Regions from separate parts of the Vallitalea okinawensis genome, predicted to be linked through region 2. Evidence: riboswitches for the same ligand, from Rfam matches in the RefSeq annotation. Region 2 holds a riboswitch; each other region holds the start of a gene.

Region 1 (4,736 bases), 400 kb from region 2:
TTATTTACATACTTTATTGTTAACATATTCTTTTACTTCATACCTTAATAGACAAAAAACTTCCTAATTATAGGAAGTTTAGATGACTCTTTTAATGCGTACTTGCTTAATCAAATTACTATCCATTGAATATACTTCAAGAAGATAATTATCAATTTGTAACTCGTACCCAGGTTGAATAGTAATATTATCAGCTTTTGCCATATTGGCTAGTATACCAGCTAAAGTATTTCCCATATCATTTCTCAAGTGAAGGTGTGCTAATTGATTGGCATCATCAATGGTTGTCCCTCCATTGAGTATAATCTCATCTTCAGTATTATTATTGTCTAGGCTGGTTAAGTACTTCTTTACCCCAAACAAAATTGCGATAGCAACGACGCCAATTAAAAAGTCTAGCATATTTGACTCTGATATAATCAGCTTACGAGCTATGGCAAATAATAATACATCAATAGCACTACCAGGTGTATGCTTGACAAGCATTTTTACAAACTCAATACCAATAATTATTTCAATAGCATGAGTCAAGAAACTTTGAAACTCTATGGTCCCCCCATTTGTAAATTGGAACGTTAAATCTTTAAGCTGTTGTACTACGGTAAAAGAAGCAAATAAAATACCAAGCAAAATAAGTACAGATAAGAAGATTTCCATATAACTTGCTACTTTGGATACTTTATCTCTTAAAAATTGTTTGCTAAGTTTACTCATCCTTGATTTTATCACATCATAACTCCTCTACATAATTTATATATTTATACTCATTTAGTATGATGATCTTCAACCCGCTTATAACGCTACCACACATTATTCTCAATGAAGAAATGGCTCATCATAACTAATTGACATTCAATTTTCAGCACATTTTACATATTTTATGATATTTTAATAAATTAACTCATCACTTTTACTAAATTAACTTTTTCCCTTATATATTACATGGATTTTAAGAAATAATCAATAACTAATTCTATGTAAGTTTTAGTCAATAGAATAACCCTCAACCATTTTGATTATTTAAAATATTATTGACATCACCTCTAGATAATGGTATCATATGCTCAACTAATTTCATAAAAATATGGTAGAGGCGCATTTTTCATGAGTAACCTATCTGATATGTACAGACATAGTTGAGGATGAGTGAAAGGGTGAAATGCCGAAGGGAAAGATGTCTGTACATCCAACTCTGGGCATATGATTAATAGTCGTATGACTGTCATCACTTATGATGGAGTGCTACCCAATATAGATGAACTTGAATAGTATTTCTATATTTATGGGCCAGCTCTGTAGCTGGTTTTTTTGTGTACTAGGGAAGTTTGAGTTCTGCTATCAAGGTATCATGCTTTCCTGCTTCACATGTAAAGTGGTTATCACTCTTAATGTTTTCTGTTATAATAGAATCAGCGGAATACACTTAAGAAATTTCATCTATACCCCTGGCATATTCATAAAATGTACATTGAATATAAGTCATTCAACTTATATCAACTAGAATGAATATTAGAGAAAAACACATAACGTAGAAAGTTGGGATCATATGAAACAAATCAATCTAGCTATTGTTGGAGCAACAGGCATGGTAGGTAGAACATTTCTTAAGATTTTAGAAGAAAGAAATTTACCGATAAAAAATTTATATCTATTTGCATCTTCCAGGTCCGCAGGAAATACTATAACGTTTAAAGACCATGAATATACTGTAGAGGAATTAACTGAAACATCCTTTGACCGAGGAATTGATATCGCATTATTTTCAGCAGGTGGTAGTACTAGCAAGAAATTTGCTCCTATCGCAGCTTCAAAAGGATGCGTTGTAGTCGATAACTCGTCTGCATGGCGTATGGTTGAAGACATCCCTCTTGTAGTACCAGAAGTTAATCCTGAAGATATTTTCAGACACAATGGTATCATCGCCAATCCAAACTGCTCTACTATTCAAGCTATGGTGGTTCTTAAGCCACTACATGACTTATTTAAGATTAAAAGAGTCGTTTATTCTACATACCAAGCCGTTTCTGGTGCAGGTGTAGCTGGTTGGAGAGACTTAGAAGAAGGTATGAAAGCACATGTAAACAATGAAGAATTTGTACCTGAAAAGTTCCAGCATCCAATAGCTTTTAACTGTTTACCTCATATTGATGTATTTATGGATAACGGTTATACTAAAGAAGAGATGAAAATGGTCCATGAGACTCGCAAAATTCTTCATGAAACAGACCTACCAATTACAGCGACATGTGTTCGAGTTCCTGTCTTTAATGGTCATAGTGAAGCCATCAATTTAGAATTTGAGAAACCATTTGATCTAAAAGAATTAAAAGAAGCTTTGATTAATGCTCCAGGTGTTGTTGTTGAAGATGAAGTTGGGAAGGCTATCTACCCATTAGTTGAAACCGCATCTGGACGTGATGAGACTTTTGTAGGTCGTATCAGACGTGATGAAAGTGTTAAAAATGGTGTCAACTTATGGGTGGTTGCTGATAATATTAGAAAAGGAGCCGCTACAAATACGATTCAAATCGCTGAAAAACTAATAGAAGAAATGAAATAAAAGCTTATTTTTGACTTTTAATAATATTAGGAGGTTAATGGAATGTCATTATTTACAGGATCAGGTGTAGCAATTGTAACACCTTTTACAGAAACAGGGGTTAATTATGAAGTGTTAGAGAAATTAATTGAATTTCATATCAGCAATCATACGGATTGCATTGTTATTTGTGGTACTACTGGTGAAGCATCTACAATGACAGACGAAGAGCAATTAGAGTGTATTCGATTTACTGTAGAGAAAGTTAATAAACGTGTTCCAGTTATAGCAGGTACTGGTTCTAACTACACAGAACATGCTTTGCATTTAACAAGGAAAGCGGAGGAAGTAGGAGCAGATGCCGCTTTAATCGTAACACCTTATTATAATAAAACCACACAAAAAGGTCTGTATGAGCATTATGCCTATATCGCAAATAATGTAAAGATTCCTATTGTCTTATATAATGTACCTAGTCGTACAGGCATTGCTATTGAACCTACTACTGCAGCTCAACTTGCTGAAATTGAAAATATCATAGCTGTTAAGGAAGCCAGTGGTAATATTTCTACTATTACTGAAATGATGGCATTATGTGGTGACAAACTTGATCTTTACTCTGGTAATGATGATCAAGTGGTACCTTTAATGTCTATAGGTGGAAAAGGTGTTATATCTGTAGCAGCTAATATTGTTCCAAGAGATCTTCATGACCTTGTACAGAAATTCATGGATGGCGATCTAGCAGGTAGTAGAAAGATGCAGTTGGATATGATGCCTTTAAACAAAGCATTATTCAGTGAAGTTAATCCAATACCAGTTAAAGAAGCAATGAATATATTAGGTATGGAAGCTGGTCCTTGCCGTCTACCTTTAACATCTATGGATGATAGCAACCGTGACAAACTCATGGGCGCTATGCAGGATTATGGACTAAAATTTTAATCACGAGGAGATTTACTTATGACAAAAATTATTATGCATGGTTGTAATGGTAAAATGGGGCAAGTGATATCCCAAGTTGCTGCTAATGACTCTGAAACAGAAATCGTAGCTGGAATTGATTTAAATACAAATACTGCACTTTCTTACCCAGTATTTGATTCTTTGGAGAACTGTACTGTAGATGCAGATGTAATTATTGATTTCTCCATCGCAGTAGCTGTTGATTCTTTATTAGATTATGTTGAGGCAACCAAAGTCCCACTCATACTTTGTACGACAGGTTTATCAAAAGAGCAGATGGACCGAGTTTATCAAATCAGCCAGACTGCCCCAGTATTCTTTTCTGCTAATATGTCAATCGGAGTGAACTTACTTATCGGTCTAGCTAAACAGGCTGCAAAAGTTTTAACTGGCTCTAATTTTGATATAGAAATTATTGAGAAACATCATAATCAAAAAGTTGATGCTCCTAGTGGAACTGCCCTAGCTATCGCCCACTCCATTAATGAGACCTTGGACTTTTCATATGAATATAAATTTGATCGTTCGGGTGAAAGAGAAAAGCGTCATAAAAATGAGATTGGTATTCATGCTATGCGTGGCGGAACTATTGTAGGTGAACATAGCATCCTATTTGCAGGTCAAGATGAAATTATTGAATTAAAACACAACGCATTATCAAAAGAAGTTTTTGCAGTTGGTGCAGTTCGAGCTGCTAAATTTATGCATGGTAGAAAAGAAGGTCTTTATGATATGAGTCATCTCATTCAAGAAACAAATTAATCAAGGTGGGGGTGTTGATAGAGACACCCCCTCTATTAACTTTCAAACCGCCAAAAAGACCTACCTTAACTGGTAAGCCTTAATGTGCTTATAATCTATATCCTTTTGAATTTATTTATTAATTCTCGTAGAATTTCTTGTAGTCTGCTACATTAGCATTGGTGATCACTTCAGTTCCTGTGTCCACTCTAGTCGGTACTTCTTCATTGTTCAATGATAACATCATTGTATTCACAGCCTCATACCCCATTCCATAGGGATTTTGAGCAATAATGCTATCAATGTCACCTTTATCAATGCTATCAAATAATTCCATTTGTAGGTCAAACCCAATTATTTTAATAGTTTGACCACTCATCTGAACCGCTTCTAAAACACCTAAAGTCATCAGAGCATTGGTAGCAAAAACACCATTAAGCTTATGACCTGTGCTCTCCTTCAATTTATCATCCATTACTTTCATGGCTAA
Region 2 (4,736 bases):
ATTTTGTAAAGGAAGTTGCCATTGAGAAGAAGTATACTACACCATCATCTTTGGTAGGTAATATTGAAGCCATTTCAGTGTCCATAATGTTGACGTTATTAATTGTTACATCAACGCCTTCTCCATTTGTCAATGCAACTACTTGTTCATAAACATCTACTGCTTTTCTTGCATCTGCGATAATGACATGATGAGCTAATCCCATCTCTTTAATACGCTTTGCATTTTCGCGATCATATTCGATGACGATGAGTTGACCACGTCCATCTAACTTTTTCATAGCCTGATAACAACAAAGTATACCTGACTTACCGCCACCACCGATGATTAAAACACGATCACCAGACTTAACCAGCTTATCAACTTGAGCTGGGGCACCTGCTACATCCAATGCTGCTAATGCTACCTTTTCTGGCAAATCTTCAGGTAGTACAGCGTATAAGCCGCTTTCAAATAAAATGGCTTGACCGTCTATATCAACCTGGTCATTCTCTAAATGTATCTTTTTAATGTTATTGATTTTTAAAGGTGTTAATGATAGAGACACTAAAGTTGCTATTTTATCTCCAATCTTAAGATTTTGATCAGGAAAATCATCACCAATCTCTATGACTGTTCCTATAAGCATACCACCTGAACCTGTTACAGGGTTTTGCATTTTACCTCTGTCTGAAACAATAGTTGTAATCATCTCAGTCATCTTCTCAACATCTTTATGACAGGCTTCTTTGATTTGAGTAAAGCTAGCAGAATCTATATTAAGGGTCCTCACATCAATTTTGATTTCATTACTGCTGATCTTCATACTACTATCAATTTTTTTTGCTGCTTGTGGCAAGCAACCCTTTGGTTCAATTACACGGTGAGTTCCGAACTTACATCCTTTCATAAATAACTACTCCTTCCTCAGTGATAGTATTTGTCGTGCTTCTAATGGAGAAGCGATTGATCTTCCTAATTCTTTTGCAAGACGTACGACTTTATCAACTAATTCCCCATTGGACTTAGCCAACACACCCTTTTCTAAGTAAATATTATCTTCAAACCCTACTCTAACGTGACCACCTGTTATGATAGATGCAGTTGCTAGACTAAACTCATAGCGTCCAATGCCAGCTACTGAAAATGTTGCACCAGAAGGCAAACTGTCTTTAAGGTAGGTAAAATCTCTTAGCTCTCCTGATATACCACCTGGAACGCCCATAACTAAACTAAAATGAAGAGGGTCGGATATATAGCCCTTCTTGTTTAAGCGAATAACCGTATCTATCATGCTCTTATCAAAACATTCAAGCTCTGGACGGACCCCCAATCTGGTCATTTCTTTAGCAAAAGTTTGAATGGTATTCTCTGTATTAACAAAGATTTCATCACCACCAAAATTTAAGGTGCCACAATCAAGGGTTGCCATTTCTGGTTGTAAAGTAATAGGTTGTAAGCGTTCTTCATTACTCATACCAACAGCTCCGCCTGTAGAAGGTTGAATAATGACGTCTGGGCACTTTTCATATATAGCGTCCATACAAGCTTTAAAGCGCTCTTTACTTTGGGTTGGTGTACCGTCATCTTCACGAACATGAAGATGGATGATACTTGCACCAGCATTATAGACTCTTTCAGCTTCAGCTGCTATCTCTGTCACAGTATATGGAATGGCAGGGTTTTGCTCTTTTTTCACCTCTGCTCCACAGATTGCGGCAGTTATAATTAAACTGTTCATAAAAGTACCTCCTTAATGGCGTTGTTTATCTTTTGGAACCACACAGGTACCAACTGCAGTACAAACAAGGACTGGTTCTTCTAATACATCACAGGCTGAATCATTGATGTCTCTTCTTGGAACAATTACTTTTCTTGCTTCAAATTTCATTTTTCTAGAACTGTTACCTACTTTTATAATTTCTCCTTCAACTTCAATGTAATCACCAGCAAATACAGGTGCGTGAAAGGTAACCTCCTCATAACCAGCAAATAAACCTTCATCACCATCATGACGAATAAGTAACTCTGTTGCTACGTCTCCAAAGAATTGGAGCATTTTAGCACCATCTACAAGACCGCCGCCATAATGAGCATCATGCTCACTCATGCGTAAACGTATAAGACTTTTCTCCATTAAAGTAACCTCCCATTGATCTTTAATATATAGTCCATGATTTATAAGGTGAATAGTTCAACTTATATAGGCAAAACATTTACTTATTCAAGGTAATTTTCTTAATTCATAAGATATACTTCATTATTACAACAGTTAAAAATTGCTATACTTCATTCCATGTGTGATTATAACTTTAGAATCCTTATTTAACTTAAAAAAGCAAACTAAAAAGGAGCGTCATTTATGTATGAATACATAAATAGCGCTCCATAAATTGATTATGGCAATGATCAAGCTTTGTACCCGATCACCAAGCCTATACCACTGAGCCAATATAAGCTTTCGGCAAAAAGATAATTCATCATAATATTGAAGGCTCAACTTCTTAGCACTTATGATTACCCATTCCTTTTGCACCTCTATTTATATCATTAGAAATCTTATAGAGTTTTTTAATACCCTATAGTTCTATTAATGACGTCTTCTTATTTAATTTTCATCAGGATTTATTTTCTATAAACCCTTCAGGTAGTTCCATTGTTTTTAAATCTAAAGGAATAATTAATTCAGCTTCTGTAGTAGCCCTAATATCCTCAACGGATGAATAAGGACTAACCTCTTTTAAAACAAGCCCATTTGATGTTACCTCAATTACTGCTTTTTCTGTGATAATCATACTAACACGTCCACGAGCTGTTAATGGTAATGTACAAGACTTAACAATCTTAACTTTACCCTTAGAAGTATGTTCCATAGCGATGATAACTTTCTTAGCACCAACAACTAAATCCATTGCACCGCCCATACCTACTTTCTTACCAGGTATCATCCAGTTAGCTAAGTTACCTTCTTCATCTACCTGCAATGCTCCAAGGATAGTGATATCTAGGTGACCACCACGGATAATACCAAAAGACATGGCAGTATCAAAGGTTGCAGCACCCATATCAGCGGTAACATAACCGTTACCAGCATCTCTCATCTTAGGATCTCTAAGATGATCTTCAGGTTCGCCTCCCATTCCAACCAACCCATTTTCAGAATGAATATAAGTTGTAATACCCTCTGGAATATAGTTAGGTACACATGTTGGTAAACCAATACCTAAATTAACAATATCACCATTATTAATTTCTCTTGCAGCACGATAGGCAATGATTTTACGCATTTGCTTTTTATCCATAGATTTTACCCCCTTTAATAATGTGATCAATAAAAATATGAGGGAGCATAACATCATCAGGATGTATTTTGCCTACAGTTAGAATTTCTTCAGCTTCGCAGATAACTGTGTCTGCTGCCATTGCTATGATAGGATTAAAATTCCTAGTAGTACCTACAAAACGGCAATTACCTAATTCATCTACTTTATCTGCTCGAATTATGGCTAAGTCTGCAGATAAAGGTTTTTCTAAGAGATATGTCCTACCATCTACTTCTAGCTTTTCTTTACCTTCTTCAACAACAGTTCCTACTCCGGTTGGTGTTAAAATTCCACCTAAACCACAGCCTTTTGCTCGTATGCGCTCGATAATGGTACCTTGTGGAACGAGTTCAACTTCAATTTCTCCAGCATTCAATTTTTGAATGGTAATATGATTAAGTCCAATATGTGATGTGATTACCTTTTTAACTTGACCTGACGCAACTAAACGTCCCATGCCAGTTGTTGCTGTGGCAGTATCGTTACCAATCAATGTTAACCCTTTTACCCCAGATTCGATTATGGCATCAATAACCTCTTCTGGACTTCCAGTAGCCATGAAGCCACCAACCATAATGGTCATGTCATCCTTGAATAGAGATTTTAACGCTCCTTGATCGATTTGTTTATTCATGAAATACCTCCCCAATGGGATACCCATCCCTATAAACTATTCTGTTGTAAGTTATGCATAATGCCTTTAAGAAGTATATCTTTCAACACTTTTTCATGAAGTAATTCGTGATTAGTACTAAATTACAAGAAATATTTAGTTATATATTAGACATAAGTAAATATGTATTGCTCATATTGATATTATAGCACTGTAACTTTATCAATTCTTGCATTTTAATAAAAAAATGAAATATTCCCATTAGATTATTTGTCTATATGGAAATATTTCGGTTAGATAGGTGTAAGACAGGTTCATCTCCGAAGAGATTACTTATTGTGTTAATTCCGTAATAATTCTCTCTTGATCAGGAAATTGCTCAATTAGTTCTCTACGATCTGGCATTTTAAAATCACTAAATTCAAAACCAGGTGCTACTGTACATCCTGATAATACAAAATCACCTTCTATGACTTCAGCAGCAAAGTAAGTTTCTTTAGGTACAACTACCATAGGTTCTTCTCCGTCCATTAAATTTTTACCTAGACATTTAAAAGAATAGTTACCATCTTGGTCAATGATATGAATCTTTAGGGTTCCTCCTTCGTAGTGATGCCACAATTCATCTTGATTGATGATATGGAAAGCTGAAAAAGTTTCTTTCGTTAGCAAGAAGTAAATAGCAGTAGAAAATGATCTAGCACCATCAAATCGAGATGGTAAGTCTTCAAGTATCTCTTCAGCTTTATAGACTTGTCTATAAAAACCTCCCTCAGGATGAGGTTCTAATTTCAATAAATCAATTAAGTTTTTTTGAGTTG
Region 3 (4,736 bases), on a different contig from region 2:
TGCAAAAGAACTTGAGAAAGCTGGAGCTTTTGCAATTGTTCTTGAATGTGTACCTATGGAACTGGCTAAGATGATATCAGATGAAATTAGTATTCCAACCATCGGTATTGGTGCTGGTGTGAGTTGTAATGGTCAAGTGTTAGTCAGTCATGATGTCTTAGGGTTATACTCTCGTATGATCCCTAAATTCGTCAAACAGTATGCCGATATGAGAACTGAGATGCAAACTGCAACAAAAGCATATGTCAATGAAGTAAAGGATAAAAAGTTTCCAGCAGAAGAACATAGCTTCCACCTCAGTGATGAGGTTATTGGGAAAATATATGGAGGAGGGGAATAAATGCAAGTTTGTCAAGAGATTAAGAAATTAAGAAATCTTTTAGATCAATATCGTTATGATGGTAAGGCTATTGGATTTGTACCAACCATGGGCTATTTGCATAAAGGTCATTTATCCCTAATTGAATCATCAGCTAAGGAAAATGATATAACAGTATTGAGTATTTATATTAACCCAACTCAATTTGGACCTAATGAGGATTTAGATCAATATCCAAGGGACTTAGAAAATGATAAGAAATTAGCCGAAGAAGCTGGAGCAGATATAATATTTATACCAGATAATGAGATGATGTATAAAACTCATCATGCCACTTTTGTCAATGTTAATGGACTTACAAATCATTTATGTGGTGCTTCTAGACCAACACATTTTGAAGGGGTAACAACCATTGTCACAAAATTATTTAATATCGTTCAACCTAATCGAGCTTATTTTGGGCAAAAAGATGCTCAACAAGCTATTGTTATTAAGCGAATGGTTGAAGATCTTAACATGCCTTTAAAAGTAGTAGTTTGTCCGATTGTTCGAGAAAAAGATGGTTTGGCAATGAGCTCTAGAAATGCTTATTTAAGCAAGGAAGAAAGAAAACAAGCTACTATTCTGTATAAAGCTTTACAGGAAGCTAAATCACGGATTGAACAAGGGCAGCGTTCTGCCACCGAGATCAGAGACTTGATGGAGCAGATGATTCAAACACAACCAGCCGCTACAATTGATTATGTTAGTATAGTAAGTGAGAAAACACTAGAAGACATAGATGTATTAGAAGGTAAAATTCTTATAGCTTTAGCAGTAAAAATGGGTAAGACACGACTTATAGATAATCTTCGATTGGAGGTAAATTAATGTTAATTGAAATGATGACAGGTAAATTACACAAAGCACGAGTAACAGATGCTAACCTTAACTATGAGGGAAGTATCACTATTGACGAAGCATTGATTGAAGCTACAGGTATTTTACCTGGGCAAAAAGTGCAGATTGTTAACAATAATAATGGAGCTCGTTTTGAAACCTATGTGATTAAAGGAGAGAGAAATAGTGGAACTATCTGCTTAAACGGGGCTGCTGCAAGACTAGCTCAAAGAGAAGATGTAGTTATTATTATTGCTTATGCGTTGATGGATCGTGAAGAAGCAAAAGAGTTAGTTCCAAAAGTTGCTTTATTAGATGAACATAATAAGATAGTTAAGCATTTTTAGATTTGCAAACTATTATGATACACATAATCATATCTAATGAAGCCTTAGTGAACTAAGTTAGATTATAAGGATGAAATTTACAGTATAAAAGTTGTTGACATTGGAGAAATGCTATGTTAAATTATTAGAGGTAAATTAAACAAAAGATACCTCATCCCAAAAGATGAGGTAGAGGTGCGATATCTATCAGTAACTGTATTGAGGCCGGAAGCCTGTGAGGTATAGTGAAAGGAGCCATCGCCGAAGCTTTAGAAACCAACATCTAGAGCTGGGTCTACATCAAACAGGTGTAGGACTGTCATCAGGTTAGATGCCCATTACCTGATGGAGAGCTATCTCATATAGGGCTAAGAAGGGATAGGTATGTCTAGTATAGATCATATACACCTAATAACTCTTGTTAGGTGTTTTTTTAATGCCTCCCGTCTGTTCATTACCTAAAAGATAGACTCAATTAAATATATAACTCGAATATAAGAGGGAGGAAATAATCATGGATTTTGGATGGTTATCATTGTTACCGCCAGTAATTGCTATTGTGCTTGCACTTGTAACTGGTGAAGTATTATTATCATTATTCGTAGCTGTTTTCATTGGAGCTACAATTTTAGTTGGGGGTAATCCATTACTTGGATTTACTGAAACCTTAAACACACATATTGTTGGGTCACTTACGGACTCTTGGAATATTTCTATATTGATTTTCTGTTTATCCATCGGTGGACTTATTGGAGTCCTCAGCAAGAATGGTGGGACAAAGGGAATTGCTAATCTTATTGTTTCAAAAGCTAAAAATAGTCGGTCAACTTTATTAGCAACTTGGGCAATGGGTCTATTGATCTTCTTTGATGATTATGCTAACTCATTAATTGTTGGTAATACCATGAGAAGTATTACTGATAAGATGGGGGTTCCACGTGAGAAATTAGCCTATATTGTTGACTCAACTGCGGCACCTGTATCCAGTATAGCATTAATCTCAACTTGGGTTGGCTTCGAGCTAGGATTAATTAATGATGGGATTCAAGAAATGTCTCTTAATTTGAGTGCTTATGATGTTTTCTTAGATACACTCCCATATCGTTTTTATAGTATTCTAGCATTAATCTTTGTAGTCATCATTATCGTATCTAGACGTGACTTCGGTCCAATGGCTAAAGCTGAAAGAAGAGCTTCTAAAATGGGAAAACTCTTAGCAGACGGTGCCACACCATTAGTGTCTGATGAAGTCTCTTCAATGGATTCGGATATTGAAAACGGTAAGTGGTACAATGCCATTATTCCTATTATTTCTGTCATTGCAATTACCTTAATAGGTCTTTTTATCAATGGTGGTGGTCTGGACGGTGCAACAGTGAAACAAGCTTTTGGTGATGCTGATGCTAGTGTTGTATTACTTTGGGCTTCTTTTGGAGGATTGATCATAGCTGCTATTATGACATTAGTACAGAGACTACTTTCAATCAAAGAGATCATGGATTCATGGATTTCGGGTGTAAAATCCATGACCATTGCAGCACTTATTCTAGTATTAGCATGGTCATTAGGTGGTGTTAATGGAGAGTTAGGAACCGCTGAGTTTATAGTGGATCTTTCTCAACAAATTAACTTACCAGGATTTTTATTACCAATTATGATGTTTATTATCCCATGTATCGTTGCATTTTCAACAGGGTCATCATGGGGAGCTAATTCTATCGTTATGCCATTAGCCATACCTTTAGCTGTTCAAATTGGTGGACCAGAATTCCTAGTACCTGTTATCGGAGCTGTTTTAACAGGAGCTGTATTTGGTGATCATTGTTCACCAGTATCGGATACAACAATCATGTCATCTATGGCTAGTGCATGTGATCATATAGCACATGTCAAGACACAGACGCCTTATGCTTTAGTTGTTGCAGGTGTAGCCATTATTGTAGGATTCGTACCAGCTGGTTTTGGCTTAAATCCTTTTGTATCTTTATTCTTAGGCGTTTGCGCACTGATCGCTATTGTAATGTTATTTGGTGTAAAAGCCACTGATGAAAGTAAATCTACAAATAAGATTCGAGCATAATAGATTGAATTACCCAGCCTAGATCTCTTATAGATAGGCTGGGTTATTTTATATCATCATTTAATTCATTTTGACTATGTGAATATGACTCGAACTATAGTATAATCGAGAAGAATAAATAATACGAGGAGTGAAGACATGAGAATTGTAGTTCTAGGTGACTTTCATATGGACAAACATGATCAAAACACAACAGCTCAAATGATTGAAGATATCAACTCGGTGAAACCTGATTTAGTCATACCTTTAGGCGACTTTGGAACAAACAAAAACATAGGGTTAGTAGAGGGATTGAAAGAAGCTTTCCAACATTTATCTCATTTAAAATCTCCCATTAGACCCATTATAGGTAACCATGATCTCCATTTTGAAATGGGAAATTATATGATTGAAAAAGGAACATTTGCTAAGGCTTTTATGGAGACATTCAATCTTAGTTCCACTTACGATGTTTTAGAGTTTCCTTCCTATAGATTATTCTTTGTTTGCAATGATAAAATGCCAGAAGATATAGAATGCTTATGTGTCCAAGAATGTTATATTTCAGAAGAACAGTTGAGTTGGATCGAGGAAAAACTAATGGAACGACCCGGTATACCATGTCTATTTTTTTCTCATGCACCTATCGCCACTACTGGACTAAGGGATATACCTGAAGTTCATATTCGTTCAACCAATGCTTATCTTAACCAAAATTTTAATCCATTTAAATTAATGGAGTTAGTTAAAAATTATCCTGAAATTACTATGTGGTTCTCGGCTCATTACCATCTAGGTCACGATCATCAGGATGCTTATAGTAAAAGGAATGGTACACACTTCTTTACAACCGGAGTACATAGTCATCATACACGTGACGGTAATCGCCATAGCCGTGTAATTGATATACTAGATGATGCAATAATGGTATCTACATTGGATCATGTTAAGAGAGGGGTAAAAGAAGAGCCGGATTGGTTGATGAATAAATCCATTACTAATCTTATAGGTTCTCAACCCGAAATTCAAACACGAGTGAAACAGAATCTGAAGCTGCCATCAAGCAAAGAAGCAACGTTCATAGCTCATTGTAGATTAGGGGATGATCGATTAATAGAGGATGGTATGATGTCTTTTATAGATGACCGTTATT

Evidence for each region. A riboswitch is a leader RNA that binds a small molecule or an ion and turns the genes downstream of it on or off. The one in region 2 is predicted to bind lysine.
Region 1: linked by a shared signal. The riboswitch ahead of C1Y58_RS11605 (aspartate-semialdehyde dehydrogenase) and the one ahead of kal (3-aminobutyryl-CoA ammonia lyase) in region 2 are both predicted to bind lysine.
Region 3: linked by a shared signal. The riboswitch ahead of C1Y58_RS00185 (Na+/H+ antiporter NhaC family protein) and the one ahead of kal (3-aminobutyryl-CoA ammonia lyase) in region 2 are both predicted to bind lysine.

What each region holds. Positions count from the first base shown of each region.
Region 1 is NZ_PQDH01000003.1:457,130-461,865, forward strand. Features, by position in the region: gene C1Y58_RS11600 (transporter associated domain-containing protein) at 79-729, opposite strand; lysine riboswitch at 1,081-1,253, shown strand; gene C1Y58_RS11605 (aspartate-semialdehyde dehydrogenase) at 1,547-2,560, shown strand; gene dapA (4-hydroxy-tetrahydrodipicolinate synthase) at 2,603-3,484, shown strand; gene dapB (4-hydroxy-tetrahydrodipicolinate reductase) at 3,503-4,267, shown strand; gene C1Y58_RS11620 (sugar ABC transporter substrate-binding protein) at 4,386-4,736, opposite strand, start outside.
Region 2 is NZ_PQDH01000003.1:54,681-59,416, forward strand. Features, by position in the region: gene kdd (L-erythro-3,5-diaminohexanoate dehydrogenase) at 1-889, opposite strand, end outside; gene kce (3-keto-5-aminohexanoate cleavage enzyme) at 896-1,720, opposite strand; gene kal (3-aminobutyryl-CoA ammonia lyase) at 1,733-2,116, opposite strand; lysine riboswitch at 2,351-2,528, opposite strand; gene C1Y58_RS09720 (3-oxoacid CoA-transferase subunit B) at 2,598-3,281, opposite strand; gene C1Y58_RS09725 (CoA transferase subunit A) at 3,274-3,936, opposite strand; gene C1Y58_RS09730 (cupin domain-containing protein) at 4,249-4,736, opposite strand, start outside.
Region 3 is NZ_KZ672986.1:27,331-32,066, forward strand. Features, by position in the region: gene panB (3-methyl-2-oxobutanoate hydroxymethyltransferase) at 1-340, shown strand, start outside; gene panC (pantoate--beta-alanine ligase) at 341-1,189, shown strand; gene panD (aspartate 1-decarboxylase) at 1,189-1,545, shown strand; lysine riboswitch at 1,707-1,888, shown strand; gene C1Y58_RS00185 (Na+/H+ antiporter NhaC family protein) at 2,039-3,604, shown strand; gene C1Y58_RS00190 (metallophosphoesterase family protein) at 3,743-4,736, shown strand, end outside.